DNA from 4 places in the Paenibacillus sp. FSL H8-0283 genome. Region 4 is predicted to be linked to each of the others. Evidence: riboswitches for the same ligand, from Rfam matches in the RefSeq annotation. Region 4 holds a riboswitch; each other region holds the start of a gene.
The links. A riboswitch is a leader RNA that binds a small molecule or an ion and turns the genes downstream of it on or off. The one in region 4 is predicted to bind thiamine pyrophosphate.
Positions count from the first base shown of each region.

Region 1: another riboswitch for thiamine pyrophosphate. It lies ahead of thiC (phosphomethylpyrimidine synthase ThiC); the one in region 4 lies ahead of MHI52_RS04850 (ECF transporter S component).
Region 2: another riboswitch for thiamine pyrophosphate. It lies ahead of MHI52_RS17885 (thiamine phosphate synthase); the one in region 4 lies ahead of MHI52_RS04850 (ECF transporter S component).
Region 3: another riboswitch for thiamine pyrophosphate. It lies ahead of tenA (thiaminase II); the one in region 4 lies ahead of MHI52_RS04850 (ECF transporter S component).

Region 1 covers NZ_CP150295.1:755,059-759,276, reverse strand. Annotated here, with positions in the region: gene MHI52_RS03560 (aspartate/glutamate racemase family protein) at 1-8, shown strand, start outside; gene thiC (phosphomethylpyrimidine synthase ThiC) at 540-2,357, opposite strand; TPP riboswitch at 2,749-2,862, opposite strand; gene MHI52_RS03550 (IclR family transcriptional regulator) at 3,012-3,755, opposite strand; gene MHI52_RS03545 (alpha/beta hydrolase) at 4,115-4,218, shown strand, end outside.
Region 2 covers NZ_CP150295.1:4,001,001-4,005,218, reverse strand. Annotated here, with positions in the region: gene MHI52_RS17890 (ABC-F family ATP-binding cassette domain-containing protein) at 1-1,226, shown strand, start outside; TPP riboswitch at 1,302-1,411, shown strand; gene MHI52_RS17885 (thiamine phosphate synthase) at 1,638-2,300, shown strand; gene thiO (glycine oxidase ThiO) at 2,318-3,490, shown strand; gene thiS (sulfur carrier protein ThiS) at 3,487-3,690, shown strand; gene MHI52_RS17870 (thiazole synthase) at 3,693-4,218, shown strand, end outside.
Region 3 covers NZ_CP150295.1:3,647,835-3,652,052, reverse strand. Annotated here, with positions in the region: gene MHI52_RS16320 (spore coat protein) at 1-81, shown strand, start outside; gene MHI52_RS16315 (zinc-dependent alcohol dehydrogenase) at 78-1,214, shown strand; gene MHI52_RS16310 (hypothetical protein) at 1,246-1,446, shown strand; gene MHI52_RS16305 (spore coat protein) at 1,458-1,754, shown strand; gene tenA (thiaminase II) at 1,966-2,628, opposite strand; TPP riboswitch at 2,741-2,838, opposite strand; gene MHI52_RS16295 (endo-1,4-beta-xylanase) at 3,045-4,218, opposite strand, start outside.
Region 4 covers NZ_CP150295.1:1,064,478-1,068,695, forward strand. Annotated here, with positions in the region: gene MHI52_RS04840 (pectate lyase) at 101-769, shown strand; gene MHI52_RS04845 (copper amine oxidase N-terminal domain-containing protein) at 945-1,898, opposite strand; TPP riboswitch at 2,064-2,174, shown strand; gene MHI52_RS04850 (ECF transporter S component) at 2,403-2,996, shown strand; gene MHI52_RS04855 (ABC transporter ATP-binding protein) at 2,997-4,218, shown strand, end outside.

The DNA of each region.
Region 1 (4,218 bases), 310 kb from region 4:
GACAGTAGCTGCTGATTTGGAGTGAAATATTACAATCACTAAAAAGATGTGAAAACTACTATATCGACTCCTTTTGCAAAATAAAAATGCTCTCGAACAAGAGCATTTCAAATGGTATAATCACTTTGTACAGCCAATTTGTGGTGGGAAATAGGCTTGCCTCCAGTGGGAGGTGATCCTATGAACTTCTCTTTTAACGACGTAATCGTGTTCGCGATGTTAATTATTGCGCTCCTGACATACATCGATCGTAAAAAGAAGTGACCCGCCACAGGTTGACGGCCTGACGGGTCACTTCATCTGAACTTGCTGCACTCGGAGGAATACCCACCGCAAATGCTGTGCAGGAGTAGCCATTGGCCTGGCTACTCTTATTGGTGTTTACTTACATTCATTTTATTAAACATCTGCTAGACAATCAACCATAATGCTGATAAAAAGTATCAGGAAGCTGATCAATAAGATGAAGAAGACGACATGATAGCAGTATTCTCACCTTCAAACGATGTCAGACTGCCCAGCTTGCGCTGTATCGGCGCCTAGGACCGTGTCCGATATTCCTCGGCCTTTTCCTGCATCCCGGCAGCTACAGCCTCATTCTCGGACAATCCTTTGTCTGCGGCAAAGGCACGAATGTCCTGCGTGATGCGCATGCTACAGAACTTTGGTCCGCACATGGAGCAGAAATGAGCTTCTTTGGCTCCTTCTGCTGGCAGCGTCTCATCATGGTAGGACAGCGCACGTTCAGGGTCCAGTGACAGGTTGAACTGGTCACGCCAACGGAACTCAAAGCGTGCCTTGGACAATGCATCATCGCGGCGCTGGGCACGCGGATGACCTTTCGCCAAATCGGCGGCGTGGGCCGCAATCTTGTAGGCGATGACCCCTTCCCGCACATCATCCTTGTTGGGCAGGCCCAAATGTTCTTTTGGCGTAACATAACAGAGCATGGACGTGCCGAACCAGCCAATCATGGCTGCCCCAATGGCGGATGTGATGTGATCGTAACCCGGGGCAATGTCGGTCGTCAGCGGCCCAAGTGTGTAGAACGGTGCTTCTTTACAGATCTCCATCTGCAAGTCCACATTCTCTTTGATCTTGTGCATCGGCACATGCCCCGGACCTTCGATCATCACCTGCACATCATGCTTCCATGCGATCTGCGTCAGTTCCCCGAGCGTAGCCAGTTCCGCCATCTGAGCTTCGTCATTGGCATCATAGATACTACCTGGACGGAGTCCATCTCCCAGCGAAAACGCTACATCATACCTTTTCATAATCTCACAGATTTCTTCAAAATGGGTGTACAAAAAATTCTCCTGATGATGCGCCAGACACCATGCTGCCATAATGGACCCGCCCCGGGACACAATACCTGTCATCCGCTTGGCCGTCATCGGGATATAACGTAGCAGTACACCTGCATGAATCGTAAAGTAGTCCACGCCCTGCTCTGCCTGCTCAATGAGTGTGTCACGGTACAACTCCCAGGTCAGCGCTTCCGCTTCGCCATTCACCTTCTCCAGCGCCTGATACAGCGGCACCGTACCAATCGGCACAGGTGAATTACGGATGATCCATTCCCGGGTGGTATGAATGTTTTTGCCTGTGGACAGATCCATCACCGTATCCGATCCCCAGCGTACCGCCCAAGTCATCTTCTCCACCTCTTCCTCGATGGAGGAAGATACGGCCGAGTTACCTATGTTGGCATTGATCTTCACGTGAAAATGACGACCGATCAACATCGGCTCACTCTCCGGGTGATTGATGTTGGATGGCAGAATGGCCCGTCCACTCGCCAGCTCCTGTCTCACAAATTCCGGCTCCACGCCTTCACGAATGGCGGCGAATTCCATCTCAGCCGTAATGACTCCCTGTCTCGCGTAGTGCATCTGAGTCACGCAGCGTTCTGGCTGTGCCCGCAGCGGTTTGCCACGTAATCCGGGGTACTCTTCAGCGCCGGCTCTCTTCCCTCCGGGCTTCAGTCCGTTATCCTCCGGTTTAACCATACGGCCCTGATAAGCTTCAACATCGCCACGCTCTGTGATCCAACGAGTGCGCAGAGCTGGCAGACCTGCGCGGATATCCGCATGAAATTCGGGATCGGTCATGGGGCCGCTCGTATCGTAGACACGCAGCGGTTCGTTATGCTCCACTCCTTGGGGAGTATTCGTGTCATGAAGGGCTATCTCACGCTCCGGTACAGCAATGTCCGGCCGTGAGCCCTGAATGTAGACTTTGCGGCTACCGGGAAAGGGCTGAACCCGTCCGGCCGCTCCTGTTTCTTTTTCCACCTGCTGATCGTTATGTCCCTGCTCCGTCGCTTGTTGTCCCGTTTGATTTCCTGTACTCATGTTCGCTTGTCTCCTCCTCAGTGTTCATTCGCTTGGTTTGGTTGGTTTCATCATTAGCTCGCTTACGTACCTGTCCCAAATCATGCGCAATGCAGAGAAGAAAAAAGCGATCCTACACCAGACCAGGGGAGACACTTTTCATGTACAGTTAACAACAGAACAGAGGCTACCACAGATCATAGATCTATGGTGACTTCTCTCTCATCATCCAAGCCCACTTTTGCAGGTTAGTGAAAAAGAAGCCCATAGAGTCCGCACTATATCGCCCGTTCCCTGTATATAAAAAAGCCGGTCCCCGAAGGAACCGACTTTTATGTCCATCACCAATAATGCACCTTTATGCAGCTCCTTAACGGAGCCCTACAAGGGTCACATCATGTGGTGGTTGTGGTCATATCGCCGATTACTTCCCTACGCTGGTATGATCCAGATCAGGTGCAAAGGGTCCGGAATCTCATGCGATTCCGTCTCAGTCCGGACAATTCGGACTCCCCCAGTAACGTTAATAAGTTGCGGCTTACATAAGCCGCTGTTCATATTCAATGAAGCTGGCCCCGTTGGGCCGTCCATTACAGAGTAGCGCAACCGGAACATAAAAACAACCTTTATATTCCAAATAATCAAACTCTATTGGAGAAAAAACTTACCTCAACATCAGGATAACATGAGCCCCATTTGCGTAGCAGCATCCTTCAACACAGGTGCGTATTCATGCAATGTCTCCTGCGAGAGTCGACTGACAGGTCCTGAGACCGAGAGCGCAGCTGCAATATTGCCTCTGCGATCCATAATCGGTACAGATACCGCGGCAGCTCCCGGCTCACGTTCCTCATAACTCGTCGCATATCCGTTATCCCGGATATCTCCCATTTGCGCCAAATACACTGCCGGATCAATAAACACCGGCCATTCAGGCCCGTTCATCAGTTCTTCACGATCCTCGTCCGTGGCAAACGCCATCAGGACTTTGCTGGAAGCGCCCACAGACAGCGGCAGTCTAACACCAACGGGGGCAACTCGGCGAATCGCCTGATCACTTTGCACAGCCTGAATCCGAATCCGTTCACTGCCATCACGCAGGTACAGACTCACGGTCTCCCCCAATCGATCTCTCAGTCGCTCCATCGCAGGCAACAGCAGAATAGCGGGATCATCACTGCGGGACATATGAGCTGACAGCTCCCAGATTCGGATGCCAAGTCGGTACTTCTCTGTTGCTGCATCGCGGATCACGAACCCTCGATCCTCCAGCGTAGCCATCAAGCGGTGGACTGTACTTTTGTGCAGGCCGATCTGGCTGGCAATTTCGGTGAGTCCCAGATCACTGCGTGTGGTAAAACATAATAATATATCCAGCGCCCGTTCCACAGCCCGGACGGTTAACTTGCGATCTTCCATGGCATAATGCCCTCCTCATGTTTCATCACATGAAACTTGGTTACATAAATTATATGAGAAACGGTCTCATCTGTAAACCAAAAAGAGCCAAAATCAAAATAGGCCAACGTGTAAATTTTTCCTTTTTATAAGACTTAATCCCCTGTAATTTACACACTAAGGTAATCTTACCCATATATCTTAAGAACTATATAACAATTGCGTAACAAATGCCCTCAATCAATTGACTTTGACTATATTGGAACATACGATAAAGATATATTACATTAAGATATCGCTCTGAAGCAGGCTCTGAAATCGACGCAATTCTCTTTACATGTCGTTGTTATCTTCAACTGAACTTCAAAGGAGGGGCATTCATGTATCAATCATCCCAGAGCGAAGCCCCGCTGCAAACAAAAGTGTCCGATCTGCCCTCTTCCCTATCACCGAGGCTGATTCGGTTCAAACATATTATCGTAGC
Region 2 (4,218 bases), 2.9 Mb from region 4:
CAGATGCAGATCCAGATAAGCTGGAACAGTTGCTGGAAGAGATGGGCGATATTCAGGAACAACTGGAACAGGGCGACTTCTATCTGATTGACGTAAAAGTGGAAGAGATGGCCAATGGTCTTGGTTTGTCTGCAATTGGTCTTGATCGAGATGTCGCAGCTCTAAGTGGTGGACAACGTACCAAGGTGCTTCTTGCTAAGCTTCTGCTCGAGAAACCTACAGCTCTTTTGCTGGATGAGCCGACCAACTATCTGGATGTAGAACACATTGAATGGTTGTCACGTTACCTGAAGGACTACCCGCACGCGTTTCTGTTAATCTCCCATGACACGGAATTCATGAATGAAGTCGTAAATGTCATTTATCATTTGGAATTTGCCAAATTAACGCGATATGCAGCGAACTATAACAAGTTCCTTGAGATGGCTGATATGAATAAAGCCCAGCATATTGATGCGTACGAGAAACAGCAAGAGTACATCAAGAAACAGGAAGATTTCATTCAGCGTAACAAGGCACGTGCTTCAACTTCTGGTCGAGCGAAGAGCCGCGAGAAGCAGCTGGATAAGATTGATCGAATTGATCGTCCAGATGAAGCGGCCAAACCAACGTTCAAATTCAAGGATGCCCGTGCGAGCAGCAAAACGGTCTTTGAGGGTATTGATTTTGAAATTGGATATACGTATCCTTTGCTACCTAAAATGACAATGACTATTGAACGTGGTGAGAAAATTGCCATCGTAGGCTGTAATGGTGTGGGTAAATCGACACTGCTGAAGACGATCTTGGGAAGAATATCTCCACTCAGTGGAAAGACTTTCTTGGGAGATTATCTCGAAACGGCCTATTTTGAGCAGGAAGTTCGAGCTGGGAATATCACGCCGATTGAGGATGTCTGGAATGAGTTTTCACATTTGACCCAGAATGAAGTCAGGGGTCATCTCGCTCGCTGCGGGTTGAAAAATGAGCACATTACCCGTCCGCTTAACATGCTGAGTGGTGGAGAGCAAGCCAAGGTTCGTTTATGCAAACTCTTGATGCGTGAAAGCAACTGGATTCTATTCGATGAGCCGACGAACCATTTGGATGTCACAGCTAAAGCTGAGTTACAGCGTGCCTTGCAAGAATTCAAGGGAACGGTGTTGCTGGTATCTCATGAACCTGATTTCTACGAGGGTTGGGTTACCAAAACATGGAATGTTGAAGAATGGTCTGAGAAAAACTAGACAATTCAAGCAACGCTTAATAGAAATGAACGGTGACAAAAAAATCCTTCTATGGTAACATAGGCTACAACTTCATATGAACACTAGGGGGGCCGCACGATGTGGCTGAGATGGAAGAATGCGATTCCGGACCCTTTGCACCTGATCTGGATCATACCAGCGTAGGGAAGTGGCGAGCGCGTTTCAGTGAATGACGTGAGCAAACGGCAATTCGAAAGAATTCAACCGTCTTGCTTAGTAAATTGAAACATGCAGTTGCGTGTATAACGTTATGGCTATAAGGTCTATAGCTTTATTGCACGAAATGAACTGTATGTATCAGTCAGTCATCTGGTCCTATAATTAATACGCAGCCACTCCCCTACGGGAGTGGCTTTTTTGTGTTTTCATAGCATTCACGCATGGAAGGAGATGAAAAGTACGGTAATTTCTCATGAACGTGTACACGGATCATTTGAACTGCATGTTGTATCTACGGGTGTAGGGAATCAAGCATCTTTTGTAAAAGCTGCAAAGGACGTTTGGCCATGGGTGGACTACATCCATATACGAGAGAAACAACTCTCGTGGCAACAAAAGATCGGTTGGGCTGAAAGTCTGCGTGGTGTTGGCGTTCCGTCTTGTCGCATCGTTATCAATGGTTCAGAACTGCCACCACAGAATGACATCTATGGCGGTGTACATTGGGGGCAAGAGGCTATACGTAACTACAACCCTGCTGTTATAAGCAATGTCCAGCGAATTCGTCTGGGTGTATCTGTTCATTCAATCGATGAGGCAAAAATCGCTGAAGAACGGGGAGCCGATTACCTTTTCTTCGGGCATGTCTACTCAACCAACAGTAAGCCTGATCTTGAACCAAGAGGATTATATGCTCTGGCTGAAGTGTGCTCTGGTGTCTCCATTCCTGTCATGGCGATTGGGGGCATCGAACCGGGAAACATTCACGCTATTCGCTCTGCAGGCGCACAGGGAGTCGCTGTGATTTCGAATGTATGGGCGAGCGATTCCCCGGATCGGGCCGCTGAATCATTAAGGCAGGCTATCGTTGCTACAGAAAGTTTGAGCCGCTGAATCAAGGAGATGAGAGGATGAAAAAGATCATTACTGATAGACCGGATAAGATTTATGCAGAAACGATTATTGTAGGCGGAGGCGTTGTTGGATGTGCCATTGCGTATGAGCTTGCTTCCCGTGGACAGGATGTGCTGTTACTGGAGCGTTCGGCGATTGCAGGAGGGACTTCTTGCGCAGCGGCTGGGATGCTGGCAGCAGACAGTGAGGATTTTGCTCATCCTTTGATGGCTAAGCTTGCCAGGCAGAGCAGGCAGTTACTTATCGAGCAACAGGTGCTAATGGCTACACTCAGTGAGGTAGAGACTGGTCTGCAACGCCAGGGATTCCTAACTCCTTTTCGTTCATACAGTGAATTAAGTAGTTATAAGGACAATCGGAAGTCTGCGTTGTCTGCTTCTGCTGATGAGGTGTGGTGGGACCGTTCCGTTGTGCAACAGGAGGCATCATGGCTTAACAGAGATACGTATGGAGCCTACTACAGACCTTACGAGAGTGAGATTCTTCCAGTCCATCTAACGAAGGCATATGCTGAATCCGCTCAAGCATTGGGAGCACGGGTTATGGAGGACATACAGGATATACGTGTGCAAGCAAACGAACACGGCGTGCAGGGGATCACCACATCGATCGGTGAGATGAAATGCAAACATGTCATTATAGCGGCTGGATTACAGAGTGAAGAGTTGATGAGACATGTGAATCTGAGCTTGCCTGTGTGGTCGGTAAAAGGTGAAATAGCCGCCGTTCAGTTCTCAGATGAACATGCAGGGTACAGACCTGATAGAACGGTGTATGCAGAGGATATCTATATTGTTCCCAAAGCCAATGGAGAGGTTTGGCTTGGGGCAACCAGTCTGCCAGGCAGAACGGATTTGAACGTTTCTGTACAGGGTGTTCAGAAGCTGCTAACAGCGGCTACCCACTGGGTGCCTGGGATGAAGGAAGCACAATTTATACGAGCGTGGGCAGGCGTAAGACCGGCAACTCCTGATGGACTGCCTTATATAGGTGCTTGCAAGAGTATACCCGGGTTGTTTGCCGCCTTTGGACATTACCGCAACGGTATCTTGCTTAGTGCGATAACAGGTAGGCTTATCGCTGAGTTGCTCGCTGGCAAAAGCTCAGAAGAACTCGGAATTGAGGCGCTGAGCCCTGAGCGATTGAACAGAAAGGGAGTGGTGCAGTGAATATCATCGTTAATGGTCAACGGATGGAGATTGAAGACAGATTGAATCGTGTGGATAAATTACTCCAATCTTTTGATTTGCAAGTCAAGACTGTAGTTGTAGAGCTGAACAAGCATATTTTAACCCGTGAGTATCATGAAACGACGGCATTAAGAGAAGGCGATCGAATCGAGATTGTACATTTTGTAGGAGGCGGTTGATGATGTTGAACATTGGTAAATATACGTTTGAGTCCAGATTGTTGCTTGGAACAGGCAAGTTTTCGGATCTGGAAGTGCAAAGTCAGGCTGTGGAAGCATCTGAAACGGAAGTTTTGACCTTTGCTGTTCGTCGTCTGAATCTGGAAGAGCGTAACCAGAAGCATTTCCTGGATACGTTGGATCTGGATAAATACACACTTCTTCCGAATACGGCAGGGGCTTCCACTGCGGAAGAGGCGGTGCGGATTGCCGAGCTTGCGCGGGCTTCAGGACTTTGTGATATGATAAAAGTCGAAGTCATCGGAGATGGAATGACGTTACTCCCAGATCCGATTGAAACGTACAAGGCTTGCGAAATTTTGCTGGAAAAGGGCTTCACGGTATTGCCTTATATTTCGGATGATGTCATTCTGGCCAAAAGGCTACAATTACTTGGCGTACATGCTGTAATGCCTGGCGCTTCTCCCATCGGAGCTGGTAGAGGTATCATCAATCCATATAACCTTGAGATCATCATTGAGCAGGCCG
Region 3 (4,218 bases), 2.6 Mb from region 4:
AATCTGTTCCCGGGTGATACGTCACGTAAAGGGATGTTTGATCGGACCCCAGATGAACATATTGGAGGACATAAAGCATGAAGGCGGTAACGTATCAAGGGGTTAAAAATGTCGTGGTCAAAGAGGTGCCGGATGCGAAGATTGTGAAACCGGACGATATGATCGTAAAGATCACCAGTACCGCCATTTGCGGTTCTGACCTTCATCTTATTCACGGGATGATCCCTAACCTTCAGGAAAACTATGTCATCGGGCATGAGCCGATGGGGATCGTAGAAGAAGTAGGTCCTGGCGTGACCAAGGTAAAAAAAGGTGACCGTGTGATCATTCCGTTTAACATCGCATGCGGAGAATGCTTTTTTTGCAAAAATCAGCTGGAAAGCCAATGTGACAATTCAAACGAACACGGGGATATGGGCGCATATTTCGGCTACTCCGGAACGACCGGCGGATATCCCGGCGGGCAAGCCGAATATTTACGGGTCCCATTTGCCAATTTTACCCACTTTAAGATCCCTGAAAACTGCGAACAACCGGACGAAAAGCTAAGCTTGATCGCCGATGCCATGACGACGGCATTCTGGAGCGTAGATAACGCCGGCGTTAAGAATGGTGATACAGTCATCGTGCTCGGCTGCGGTCCGGTCGGACTCCTGGCCCAGAAGTTCTGCTGGCTGAAAGGAGCTAAGCGGGTCATAGCCGTCGACTATGTCGATTACCGCTTAAAGCATGCAAAGCGAACAAACAATGTGGAAATCGTAAACTTCGAACAGGATAAGAATATTGGGAACACTCTCAAGGAAATGACCAAAGGCGGCGCCGATGTCGTGATTGATGCGGTAGGAATGGACGGCAAGATGAGCGATCTTGAATTTCTAGCCAGCGGTATGAAACTGCAAGGCGGCACCATGAGTGCATTTATCATTGCATCTCAGGCTGTCCGCAAAGGTGGCACCATTCAAGTCACTGGTGTATACGGCGGACGTTATAACGGATTCCCGCTCGGTGACATCATGCAGCGAAACGTGAATATCCGTTCCGGACAAGCTCCGGTCATTCACTACATGCCATACATGTACGAGTTGGTTACGTCTGGCAAAGTGGACCCTGGGGACATTGTTACGCACGTCATTCCGCTCAGCGAGGCCAAGCGGGGCTATGAAGTGTTCGATACAAAAACGGACGATTGCATTAAAGTCATCTTAAAGCCTTAAATATGAATTGATACATGGGAGGACAATCTGAATGGATTCCACATACGCTTTGCATGAGATGCTCGAGGTGCATGAAATAGCTGCGTTCAAGACGGTTTGCATGACAAAATCCAAGACCATGCAAGCTCTGGTAACCGACCCGGAGCTCAAGCAAATTTTGCAACAAGATGCGACATTATCACAACAGCAGCTTCAGGAGCTCGGTGGAGTGCTGTCTAAAGCGACTGTATAGGAGATAAAAAAATGAACCCAATATTAGAACACATGACTGGTCTTAATACGCTGACCGATGACGTGATCGCAATGGATTTTTTGATGAACGCCAAGAGCGGTGTCAGAAACTACGCCATGGCTGTGACCGAATGTGCCACCCCCGAAATCAAACAAATTTTGATGAAACAGCTCGATGAAGCCATAGACTCTCATGAAAAGATATCAAATTACATGGTGCAGCATGGCTTATACCACCCTTACCATATTGCAGAGCAAATTCAGCTCGATCTGAAAAATATTCAGACTGCTATGAACATTCCGTCCTGACACCCTTTTTGATTTTAGCTAGAGACTTCAGTGAACAAAATGTTCCTGTGTCAAGAATTTCAACAATAAAAAAGGCGGATACACTCCGCCCTTTTTTTGGCATCGTCACGAAACACGCATATACAAGCGTTCCTTTACTTAAATCTACTTATTTTTCATCCTGAGACTGTTTATGGACGCTGCTCGCTAATTGAATTAACTATTAGTGAACTCAAGGCTCCAACCTCCATGACATCTCCCAAAAATCAAGCTCAAAGCGACTGCACATCACGAAAATATCTTCCATCCGTTGGTACGTTCCCTCGCTACAGCCTTCTAATAGCTTATCCGTTAACGTCACTAGGGATTGATTGTTGCTGTTGTATTCAGAGGAAGCATATCCTGTGATCCACTCTCCATAAAAAGGATGATCAGCTGCACCTGGCTTTTGAGCAAGGACTTGACCAATCTCCGCATAGCTCCATGAGCAGGCCAGAATGGATACAAGTACTTCTGCTATGCCACCCGCATGGGAAATAGAGAGCATATAGTTAGTATAGGCTGCATTTTTCAGTGCAGGTTTTACCTGGAACACATGATCCTCTGTAATTCCTAATCGCTCCATATAAGAACGATGAATTTTCATTTCACCATTCAGGATGTTATCTACGTTTTTACTAAAAAACTGCATCAATTTGGGGTCGTGCGACTTGACGATACCTAGTGCAAATACACGGGCATAATCGAACAGGTACAAGTAGTCTTGCAGCAAATAATAACGAAATTGTTCAACCGGTAAGGAACCATCTCCGATTCCTTTAACAAAGGGATGCTCGAGACATTCCTTCCACACGGGCTGTGCTGCCTGATATAGTCTCTCTGAAATAGTCAACATGTGTTCCTCCAATTCATAATGTACGTATTAAAAACAAAAAAACGAAACATCCATAGGATGTTTCGCAGACAAATACACTAAAACAAGGGGGTTCGCATGAGCTACCCAAGTACAGTGTTTCATCGTTGCATCCCTACGTTGGCATTATCCAAGTCAGGTAAGGTCGGTTTAACACCCTCTCAGCCGGTTAAGGCTCCCTCGCAAACGGTTGTATGTAGTTGATTACTTTCTTATTCCCATAAAAGAAAAAATAACATCCATTTAGTATATCAAGGGCTGTTAAATATAGTCAAGGCAGATTGTATCGCCCCTCATCACCTTTGGTGACGTATGTAAACGATGAAAACCATCACAACAATGGTTGAGTTTTAGCCACTGTTATGATGTTTTCTATTCTTGCAACTACTGCCGATGGTTTAATGTCCGAGTTTGTTCTTTCCGACAAAAGTGAGTATTCCGTACTGGGAAGTGTTTCTCCAGCTCTCATTGGTCGTATCATTCCACTTGGCTACGCTCTGCTTACCTCCGCCCTGGTTGTCGTTAATTTGAAGCTCGAAACCGAGAACATTTCCTGTTTTGGGCGTCAGTGAATGTAACTGGATTCGGGCTTCTACGAGATATCCTTTATTTGTTTTCTTCACAGCACTTACAAGGCGTCCAGGTGAGGCACCCCCTGCAAAGGTTCCTACATTGTCTGCACTGATTCTGAACTGGGCATCATCATATTGAAAATACGGTGTGCGCTGGTGATTCTCGTCCAGGAAAATCTCAACCGAATCCTGATCCCATGGGTTGATGCTATCTGTGATGATGTTTGGATCAGTGACGTCGATCAGCAGGTATAGATATTCACCTGACCACATTGCGCGAGCCACTGCCTCTGCACCTTCGCTTTGGTTCAACCGGTTTACTTCAATCGGTGCAGCCTTATTCCATGATGTGTCTTTCTTCCCATCAATCTGAACAATCCCTTGTACAGCTTGTGCAGATTTGGGCATAGGGGCAAGCTGAATCACGCCGTATTTGCTTGTATCCTGTTCCTGAGATTGTGTTCGATCATTCCAGTACAGTGGATTATAAGGTTGTGTCCCACTTGAACCGCCATCAGTCACACGGATATCCAATCCGGCTTCATATTCTGATCCGACTTGGATACCACCCCACGGAATGGACAATTCAACCTGATATCCGGCTTTGGTCTCGCGTACACGATATGAACGCTTCTCCACGCCCTCAGCTTTGCCCGACCGCTTAATGATTACATGTCGGTCATCTACTTCATATGAAGTGGTCTTGCCATTATTGAGATCAACAAAGATATCTACTTTGTCATTCACATCTGCCTTCGCATCCTGAACATCCACGAGGATATACAGGTTACTATGATCCCATAAGGTGCGGAAACTGGCTGATCCCGCAGAGTCACCCTTCAGTGGAGTAGACACCGCTTTGTTCCAGAGCGGATCTTGTGACTGTTTTTTGATATCCGGTTTACCCGAAAGTGAGACGGCTCTCTGTGTCAACACAGGCAAGCTGGATTCATCCACAAGTCCCCAGTATGCTTTTTTGGCCTTAAGGGCTGAATCAAAC
Region 4 (4,218 bases):
TAGGTTGTAGATCGGACAGAGGTGCACCTCTGAAGATCTTCCAGTACAAGCCCAGGCTGTACACTACCAAAAAACGAGAGAATAAGGGAGGAATAAAGTTATGAAAAAAATGTTGACGTTGTTACTGTCCGCTGGTTTGGTTGCTTCTATATTTGGTGCAGTTCCGGCTGCGGCTGCGCCTACGGTTGTAAATTCAACCATTGTGGTTCCAAAGGGCACGACCTATGACGGCCAAGGTAAAACATTTGTAGCCAATCCTTCCACACTGGGCGACGGATCTCAAGCAGAAAATCAGAAGCCAGTCTTCCGTCTGGAGGCAGGGGCCACGCTCAAAAACGTAAACATTGGATCACCAGCTGCTGATGGTGTTCACTGTTATGGCAACTGTAATATATCGAATGTGGTCTGGCAGGACGTGGGCGAGGATGCACTGACATTGAAGTCTGCCGGAACGGTTAACATTACCGGTGGGGCAGCGTATAAGGCTTATGATAAAGTGTTCCAGATGAATGCAGCTGGAACAATTAACATCAAAAATTTCCGTGCAGATGATATTGGCAAACTGGTTCGCCAAAATGGTGGAACTTCCTTTGCAGTTAACATGACGCTGGATAACTCCAACATTTCCAATGTGAAAGATTCGATTATGCGTACAGACAGCAGCACATCACAAGGGAAAATTACGAATACCCGTTATTCCAAAGTGCCAACCCTATTCAAGGGATTTGCTTCAGGTAAGACCAGTCAATCCGGCAATACGCAATATTAAACAGGAGATTGAATCGCTGGAGTTGGTAAAAGTTAAGCTCCACTTGTGATTTGAAGTTAAAATATAACGCCAAAAAGAGCGTCCCAAGGTCATTGCCACAATGACTTTGAGGGCGCTCTTTGTAATGCAGATGTGATAATTTCTGCTGAGCAATGTCTTATAGAGGATGCTCAGACTATTTCTCTCCCGGAACTTCAACGATGACTTTGCCTTTCTCGGGGACAACAGAACCGGTATCAATAGAGCCCAATTTGTTCATGATCTCGTAAGAGGTTTCTTCAAGCATGCGAGAGTACTTGAATGATACGAGTGTTTGACCTGTTACGGAAGGACGAGTCCCTGCTTCAGCAACGGCTTTGTTTTTAATAAAGAACAGGTCACCGATGGTTCCGGCATTTTTGCTGATGTTAGCCTGCCATTGTAACAGTGCACTTCCATTTTTAAGGATATAATAACTGATCAGATCGTTATCCTCAACAACGAAAAAACGATCTTTTTTACCTTGCTCAAAGATGTATTCAATGGATGAATCCACCGGACCCAAAGGATTGCGAATGTCCAGACGTGCTTGTCCCAGTTCAGAGAAGCGTGGCAGATGCAGTGCGGCTTCACGCGTCACAGTCAGATCGGAACTGTTATATTCTTTTACAATCGTAGCATCGGTAGTGTAAATATAGGCTTCCTTGGCCTTCTGGTTCCACTGCACCTTGGCACCAAAAGCTTCACCGATGGCACGGAGCGGAAGCATCGCTTTACCATTCACCAGAATCGGCGCTGAGGATAATGTCGCATTCTGACCGTTTTTCTTCATTGTTTTGCTGTTAGGTGTAAGGACATACTTATCGCTGCCTGTGCTAATGCTGATCTCTTTTGTTTTGTTATTGTAACCAAACGTATAGTTGCCGAGGAATTGAAGCTCCGTCAATGCCACGTACGTAATACCCTGCCGTATGACAACATCATATTGAGCTTGAACATTGTTAATATAAGCTGTCGGTTTAGGTTTAGTTGCTGCGGCTTCCGCCACAGTGGATGAGAGTAAGGCAGGTGCCGTGCCTGCGGTGAGTATCGAAGCGGCAAGGACCATTTTCCATGTTTTAAGCTGCCAAATAGAATTGTAATCTTTCATCACTATCAATCTCCCTTCTAATGTTTAAGACGGACCACATAACCTAAATGTTTCATATTATGGAAAGTGAACCATCAGATTATTTCCCCTATTACCCCAAATGAAGCATGATGATTTTTCTAGGGATTGCCACAAATACCCATCTGATGTACATTAGAAGCAATGAAATAAGTGAACCGGGAGCTCAATGAAGTTGGGCTGAGAGAGTGGCCTTGTGCCGCTGACCGTACATCTGATCTGGGTAATGCCAGCGTAGAGAACATGGATTTGCGATATGTAAGGGTGAATTGTGGGAATGAACGTGGATGAACAACAGACCTCTTTGAACTGTGGTGGTGTATCTGCCATGACGGAGGGGTGCTGGTTGATATTCCGTATTTTCGACATCCATCCATTACATCATTGTGAGGATTGTACACTGTACGTAAGGCCTGCCCGGAACCGGGGAGGCTTTTTCGTTATTATGATAACCCCCACAGGGAATAAAGGAAGGACGTAGAGAACATGGCAACAACAGCAGGCAACAAGCGATTGAAACTAACGGATATTCTGGTAACCATCGTGATCGCAGTAGTGTTTGGGGTAATTTACAAGATATGGGGACCTACATATGACTTGATGAAACCATTTGGTGTTCATGCGGAGCAGATGATCTACGGCATGTGGTTTATGGCGGGCACGTTTGCTTTTGTTATCATTCGTAAACCAGGTGTGGCTATTCTTGCCGAAGTTGCGGCTTCAACGGTAAGTGCTTTTCTGGGTAGTGAATGGGGCATGTCCACACTTGTATACGGTCTGTTGCAAGGATTGGGAGCCGAGATATTCTTCGCCGCATTTTTGTATCGTAAAACCAATCTGTTTGTCACCTGTCTTGCAGCCATAGGAGCCGCAGCGGCTTCGCTTTTGCTGGATTACCAGTACGGGTATATTGATTCACTCTCGGCGTGGAATTATACGCTATTTATCGGATTCCGCTTCATTGGAAGTATTCTGATTGCTGGAGTGTTTGCTTATTATCTTGCCAAAGCATTGGAACTAACCGGTGTAACGCGTTCACTCAGACCGGTATCCAAACAAGATTATGAGGCACTGGATTAGATGAACGGGGAAGAGAATTCGCAAGCGGTAAGTGTGACAAATCTAAGATGCAAGTTCCCGGGAGAGAAAGCCTTGGTATTTCAAGGCTTGTCTCTTTCTGTGCGTCAAGGAGAGAAAGTGCTGTTGCTTGGCCCAAGTGGCTCCGGTAAATCAACGTTATTGCAAATTCTGAGCGGTCTGATACCACGTTCGGTTGAGATTCCGATGAAATGTGATGATATTCAGATTCCCGCCAAAGCAGGAGTGGTCTTTCAAGATCCGGATACCCAGTTCTGTATGTCATTTACAGATGAAGAGATCGCATTTGTTCTGGAAAACCGAAATATTCCGCGTGAAGAGATGCCTGCTCTGATTGAATATTATCTGAAACAAGTGGGGTTATCCTTTGAACAGAATCGTGTATTGATCCAGTCCATGTCTCAGGGGATGAAGCAGCGTCTTGCGATTGCTTCGATGCTTGCCATGGACCCGGAGGTATTGTTTTTGGATGAACCCACTGCACTGCTGGATGATGAGGGGACTTCCCAGGTGTGGGATACCGTCAAACGAATCGCCAGTGACAAAACGATCATCATCGTTGAACACAAAATAAACAAGATTGTAGATATGGTCGATCGCATCATTGTGTTATCACCTGAAGGAAAGATTGTGGCGGATGGGCCAGCACAGCAGGTATTTACGGATGAACGGGGCAAGCTGAAGGCTTATGGGATCTGGTATCCAGGCATATGGGAGGAGCAAGAGCGGGCAGCTAAGGAAGAAGAGGGAAGTACTTCTGGAGAGCTTCAAGTGTGTGTGGACCACGGCATCTCAAGTTTGGAAGCACAGCAATCGTCTGGCTTATCCGATACACCGGGTATATCCCCCATATCTCACGACTCATCCTTTTCGCCTGTATCTCCCGCCTATCTGCCTGCACTGGACTTGCAGCAGTTCACTGGATGGCGTGGGAAAACACCTTTCATTCAGGTGGAGCAGGCCAAGGTATGGCATGGAGACTGGATTGGTATTGTCGGAGCTAATGGAGCTGGCAAGAGTTCATTGTTGTTATCTCTGATGAATATCCTGAAAACAACAGGTCATTATGAGGTGGAAGGTCAGCCTTCTGGCAAAACGGAGCAGCTTGCAGATCGAATTGCGTTTGTATTTCAGAACCCGGAGTTTCAATTTGTGACCAACACGGTCGCGGAAGAAGTGGAATTCTCATTGCTGGGGGGCAGGC